Regions from separate parts of the Bradyrhizobium australafricanum genome, predicted to be linked through region 1. Evidence: predicted binding sites of a transcription regulator. Region 1 holds the regulator's gene; the other holds the start of a gene.
The links. The regulator LexA, encoded in region 1, represses DNA repair genes until DNA is damaged. The targets are predictions, from matches to a motif close to TGTTCNNNNTGTGTTCNG.
Positions count from the first base shown of each region.

Region 2: the regulator LexA is predicted to act here: its motif matches at 2,019-2,036, upstream of J6525_RS04870 (YifB family Mg chelatase-like AAA ATPase).

Region 1 covers NZ_JAGKJL010000042.1:48,872-52,078, forward strand. The annotation lists gene J6525_RS30720 (hypothetical protein) at 1-151, opposite strand, end outside; gene J6525_RS30725 (hypothetical protein) at 297-725, opposite strand; gene lexA (transcriptional repressor LexA) at 982-1,686, opposite strand; gene J6525_RS30735 (molybdopterin molybdotransferase MoeA) at 1,930-3,141, opposite strand; gene J6525_RS30740 (HAD family hydrolase) at 3,168-3,207, opposite strand, start outside.
Region 2 covers NZ_JAGKJL010000003.1:284,057-287,263, forward strand. The annotation lists gene J6525_RS04865 (hypothetical protein) at 1-298, opposite strand, end outside; gene J6525_RS04870 (YifB family Mg chelatase-like AAA ATPase) at 430-1,968, opposite strand; gene J6525_RS04875 (TonB-dependent siderophore receptor) at 2,669-3,207, shown strand, end outside.

The sequences.
Region 1 (3,207 bases):
CGGGCTTCTTGACGAGGGTGAAGGAAGCCTCGGGAAATTGCTCCCAGACTTTCAGGTCGTCGGCCGTTACCGTCAGCCAACCGAACCGGAACATGTAGCGGCCCGGTTCCGTGACGCGTCCAGCCTTTTGCCATGTGACCTTATCGACCACCGCGCACGTCCTCCGTGCCCGATGATGCGCCAAGGTGCCGGCCGACGCAAATCTCCTTCTGCGCCCCGGAAGCGGGAGTCCGGGGTCGCCCGAAATTGCTTAGGTCATCCGCCGCCGAACAGCTCATTCCGCGGCGACGATGCGCTCAACCCAAAAACAGCGTTGCGAATGCGGAGGGCCGCCGCTCCACAACCTTCGGCTTCTGCTCGACCGGCGGATGCAGCGCCGGCAATTGCAGCACGCTAACGCGCTGTCCCTCGACCAGCTGGGTCACCAGCACATGGCTGCCGTCGGGGAATTCGACCGCGTCATGATGCCGATCAGGCACGTCGGGCTCGACTTCGTTGAACACGCCGACGCGATAGTTCAGCGTCTTGGTCCAGATCCAGCGGCTGTCGTAGCGAACGTTCTCGGCGAAAACGAGCTCGGTGCCCGGCAGCATGCAGACCGCGACAGTGGGGTCATTCTCCGAAGCAAAGCCGCGGGTCGACGTGCCGCGGAACGTCGTCGTGATCAGCGTCTCTCCGACAATGGCGGGGCGCGATGCCACGGCGTGCAGACTATAGTCACACATCGGATGGCTCCTCATTTCGAGGTAGCGACCCGTGCCTCTCCTTGAGGCATTAGGGCCTCTACCAGAGTGGACGATAGCGAACGAGCGTCTGCTCGTTTCTGGGCGATTGTACGACTGGTCCGAGATCGCTCCGATCACAAACACGCGACGCTGCGCGAGAGGTATCGGAGCGCATCGGGCAGGCCGTACGCTACACTATCATGCAAGGAACGATCCGACGTGTTGCTCGTTCCCGGCCGCCGCAAGTATTTGCAATTCAGTATTTGCGATAAAGGCCGATCAGCTTGCCCTGGATGCGGACCCGGTTCGGCGGCAGGATGCGCACTTCATAGGCGGTGTTGGCCGGCTCGAGCGCGATCGATGCGCCGCGGCGGCGGAAGCGCTTCAGGGTGGCTTCCTCCTCGTCGATCAGCGCCACCACGATGTCGCCGGTATTGGCGACGTCGTTACGCTGGATCAGCGCCATGTCGCCGTCGAGGATGCCGGCATCGACCATCGAGTCGCCGCGCACCTCGAGCGCGTAGTGCTCGCCGGCGCCGAGCATGTCGGGCGGCACGCTGATGGTGTGGCTGCGGGTCTGCAGCGCCTCGATCGGCGTACCGGCGGCGATCCGGCCCATCACGGGGACCGCGACCGGACGATTGCCGTCGTCCTCGGCAATTGGCGGCGTGCTGGCGCGCCGGCCGAGGGTGCCTTCGATGACACTGGGCGTGAAGCCGCGGCGACCGTTGCCGCCGCCGGCCGAGAGTTCGGGCAGCTTGATGACCTCGATGGCGCGGGCGCGGTTCGGCAGGCGGCGGATGAAGCCGCGCTCCTCCAGCGCAGTGATCAGGCGGTGGATACCGGACTTCGAGCGCAGGTCGAGCGCATCCTTCATCTCGTCGAAGGAGGGCGGTACGCCGGCCTCTTTCAGACGTTCATTGATGAAACGCAGTAGTTCGTACTGTTTGCGCGTGAGCATCTCGAGTATTCCCCCGGTTGATAGCGTCGTTCGATTCCGAGACTCTTCTGGTGGGGCCTGCAGGCCGGGCCTGACCTCATGAGCATGCGCTCGATGCACCTGCTTCCACGCGGCTTCCCGATTGTAGACACCAGTACTAGAAACAAATCATGAACGGACACTATATGTTCGATATGTGTTCCGCAACCACTTAATTTCCGGTGAACGTGTCGGGCAACGCACAATCGGCGGGGCGCGAAAACCCTATTCGGGCAGTGTCAGGATCTCGCATTCGCTGCCTTCGACGGCCGCCGCCGCGAACGGCGGGCGCACGAGAAGTGCCCGTGCCGCAGCGAGATTCCCGAGCAACGACGAGTCCTGCTGCGTCACCGGCGTTGCGATCAACGTGCCGTCCTCGCGCGCTTCGAGCCGTGCACGCAGATAGTCCTCGCGCTGGTCGTTGGCGGCGAGGTCGCGGCCGAGCAGGGCGCTCGTGCGGCGATGATGAATCACTTTCCGGCCGCTCAGCGCCCGAATCAACGGCACCAGGAACAGGAAGGCGCAGACATAGGACGACACCGGATTGCCGGGCAGGCCGATCACCCGCATCGCGCCGAGCCGGCCATGCATCATCGGCTTGCCGGGCCGCATCGCAATCCGCCAGAACGTCATGTCGACGCCCTCGGCTTCCAGCGACCGCTTGACGAGATCGTGGTCGCCGACCGAGGCGCCGCCTGTCGTGATCAGGACATCGGCACCGGCCTCGCGCGCCCGGCGGATGCCCGCCGTGGTCGCCTCCACCGTGTCGGCGGCAACGCCGAGGTCGACGGTCTCGGCGCCCTCGGCGCGCGCCAGCGCTCGCAGCGCGTAGCCGTTGGAATAGACGATCTGGCCGGGGCCGGGCTGCGAGCCCGGCATCACCAGCTCGTCGCCGGTCGCCAGCACCGCGACCTTCGGGCGGCGGCGCACCGCAAGTTCCGGATAGTTCATGGCGGCCGCCAGCGACAGCGCGCGGTCGGACAGGCGGCTGCCGCCGGCGAGCAGCACCTCGCCCGCACGGAAGTCGACCCCAGCCGGGCGGATGTGCCGCCCGACGCTGGCGGCCTCAGTGATCGTGATGTGGTCGCCGTCGACGGCGGTGTCCTCCTGGATGATCACCGCGTCGGCGCCATTGGGGATCACGCCGCCGGTGAAGATCCGCACCGCCTCGCCGGCGCCGACCGTCCGCTCGAACGGCCGGCCGGCGGCGACTTCGCCGATCACCTTGAGCCGGGCCTTTAGATCAGCCGCATCGGCGGCGCGCACCGCATAGCCGTCCATCGCCGACATCGGCTGCGGCGGCTGGGTGCGGAGCGCCGCGAGGTCGTGCGCAAGCGTGCGGTGGTAGGCGGCATCGAGCGCGACCATCTCCTCCGGCAGCGGTTCGGCGCCGGCGAGGACGGCGGACAGGGCATCGGCAACCGGCATCAGGGCCACGCTCAGAGCTCCTCAATTCTTAATGTTCAAATTCCAAGTGCGGTCAAAGCCCTTGCCACGTCATCC
Region 2 (3,207 bases), on a different contig from region 1:
CGATCAGCTGCGCCGCCGCGCTGCGCTCGCAGGCGCCGGCCTCGGCATCGTCGATGTCGTCGATCACGGTGAAGTCGGCGGCGTCGGCGCTGTCGGCGATCTGGACCCGGACGGTGGCCTGGCTGGGGTCGTCAGTGAAGCTGACGTGACGCTGCGCCAGCCAGGGGATCGATGCGATCTGCATCGTGGCGCCACCCACCTCGATGCAGGGCCGCGGGCCCGGCAGGAACTCGGCGCGGGCAAGGACCGCGGCCACGGCAAGAGGGACCACCGAGGTCAAAATCTTCAAACGCAACATGACACAACTCGCTCGACCCAAGCTTGCCGCCGATCGCGGTGCTTATGGTTTGCGGAGCGTAAACAAAACTCGTTACCGCCGCGTTGACGCGGGGCATCGCGGCACGAATCGGGTCATGGCTGCGGTTCGGATCACGCGGCGCGGCGCAGATCGTCGGCCAATGCACGATAGGACAGCGCTTCGGCAAGGTGCAGCCGGCCGATCGTCTCGGCGCCGTCGAGATCGGCAAGCGTGCGCGCCACCCGCAGCACGCGGTGATAGCCGCGCGCGGTGAGGTGCATGGTGTCGGCGGCCTCGCGCAGCAGCTTCTGCCCATGCGCGTCGGGCTGCGCGATGGTCTCGAGCAGCGAGCTCGGCGCTTCCGCATTGGTGCGGACATGCGGCATGCCGGCCGCCGCATAGCGCGCGAGCTGGATGTCGCGCGCGGCCGCAACGCGTGCGGCGACCTCGGCCGATCCCTCTGCCGGCGGCGGCAGGATCAGATCGGCCGCGGTCACGGCGGGCACCTCGATCCGCAGGTCGATGCGATCCATCAGCGGACCGGAGATCCGCATCTGGTAGTCGGCGGTGCAGCGGTCGAGCCGGCCGCGCTTGCAGGAATAGCCGGGCTCATAGGCATGGCCGCAACGGCACGGGTTCATGGCCGCCACCAGCATGAAGCGCGCCGGATAGGTGACGCGGTGGTTGGCCCGGCTCACCGATACCTCGCCGTTCTCCAGTGGCTGGCGCAGCGAATCCAGCACGCGCGGATCGAACTCCGGCAATTCGTCGAGGAACAGCACGCCCTGATGCGCCAGCGAGATCTCGCCCGGCTTGGCGCGCATGCCGCCGCCGGTCAGCGCGGCCATGCTGGCGGAATGATGCGGGCTGCGGAACGGGCGTCGCGCGGTCAAGGCGCCGTCGCGGATCTCGCCGGCAACCGAGGCGATCATCGAGACTTCGAGCAGCTCCGACGGCGACAGCGGCGGCAGGATCGAGGGCAGTCGCGCCGCCAGCATCGATTTGCCGGCGCCGGGCGAGCCGATCATCAGCAGATGATGACCGCCGGCAGCGGCGATTTCGAGCGCACGTTTCGCGCTCTCCTGGCCCTTGATGTCGCGCAGGTCGAGCAGCGCTTCCTCGCGCTCGTGCACCTTCGGCTGCGGGCGCGACAGCACCTGCGTGCCCTTGAAGTGGTTGGCGATCTGGATCAGCGATTGTGCCGCGATGATCTGGATGTCCGGACTGGCCCAGGCGGCTTCCGAACCGCAGGCGGCCGGGCAGATCAATCCCTCGTCGCGCGAATTGGCGCCGATTGCCGCGGGCAGCACGCCCGCCACCGGCGCGAGCGAGCCGTCGAGCCCGAGCTCGCCGAGCACGGTGAAGCCGTTCAGCGCATCCGGCGGGATCGCGCCGATCGCCGCCATCAGGCCGAGCGCGATCGGCAGGTCGTAATGGCTCCCCTCCTTGGGCAGGTCGGCGGGTGCGAGGTTGACGGTGATGCGGCGGGCGGGAAGCGCGAGGCCGGAGGCGATCAGCGCCGAACGCACGCGTTCGCGGGCTTCCGACACCGCCTTGTCGGGCAGGCCGACGATCGCGAATGCGGGCAATCCCGGCGCAACCTGGACCTGCACGTCGACCGCGCGGGCCTCGATCCCCTCGAATGCGACGGTGGAAACGCGCTGAACCATGCTGCCCCTATCTTCCGCAATCGAGGGTAGCGGAACCGCGCGACGAGTGCAAGAACATTACAGGAACATTCGCGGCGCCAATTCACCGCGCGGCGCATCCGCTTCCGCCGGTGCGGAAGCGTCAGGCGTCACTCGCGATGACGCGCGCCTCGCGCGATCGAACACAGCTCGCGTCGTCGACAACTGCAGGAATCATTTTCAAGAATCATTCCAGCACGACGAGCATCGCGCGCTTATTGTCGCAGCGCGTCGTCGATTTCCTTGCTGCTTCAGTGATCGCACACTGATCGCGCGCGCAGTCTCGATCTATTCCAACTGCCGAGGTCTGTACTCGCGAGCCCCGCGCTGTAGAGCCGGATCACAAATCCATCCAGGCTGATATCAGGGGCGCCTTCGCGTGATCGATCGACTTGTTTCGCATTCCACCCGTCAACATCCAGCGCTGCGAACGATCGGTCTGTGTACCGCCGCCGTCCTTGCCGCCGGAGTCGCGACCGAACGCGCCGACGCGCAATCGGAACTGCCGCCGGTGAGCGTGGACGCGCCTCAGCAGCGCGCGATCACTGCGAATGCAAAACCGGTTCGTCGTCCGGTGACCGCACGCGCGAGCCGCGCCAACCGCGTGGCTCGATCCCAGCAGGCGACGCCGCAAGCGGCGGCACGATCCGGTGCCGGCGCCGGCGAGCGAGCCGGCGGTCCGGTGGTCGGGTTCGTTGCCACGCGTTCGGGCACGGCGACCAAGACCGACACGCCGCTGATCGAAATCCCGCAATCGATCTCGGTCGTCACGACGGACCAGATCAGGAACCAGGGTGCGGAATCGGTGGGCGCGGCATTGCGCTACACCGTAGGCGTCAGCGGCGACGTGAATGGCGGCTCGGACACCCGCTTCGGCGGCCTGCAGATCCGCGGCTTCGACATGACGATGCCGGGCCTCTATCTCGACGGCCTGCGGCTGCCGAGCAGCAACTATGTGCACTTCCTCGGGCTCGATCCGTACGGAGCCGAGCGCCTCGAGGTCCTGAAGGGGCCATCCTCGGCGATGTTCGGCGGCAGCGGCACCGGCGGCATCCTCAACTATGTCAGCAAGCTGCCGACCGCGCGCGAGTTCGGGGAAGTGTCGCTGTCCGGCGGCAGCTTCAACCGCTATCAGGGCGAGTTCGACATCGGCGGCCGCGCCAACAAGGAAGGAACGGTGCTGTGGCGCCTGACCGGCGTCGCGCGCGATGGTGAGACCCA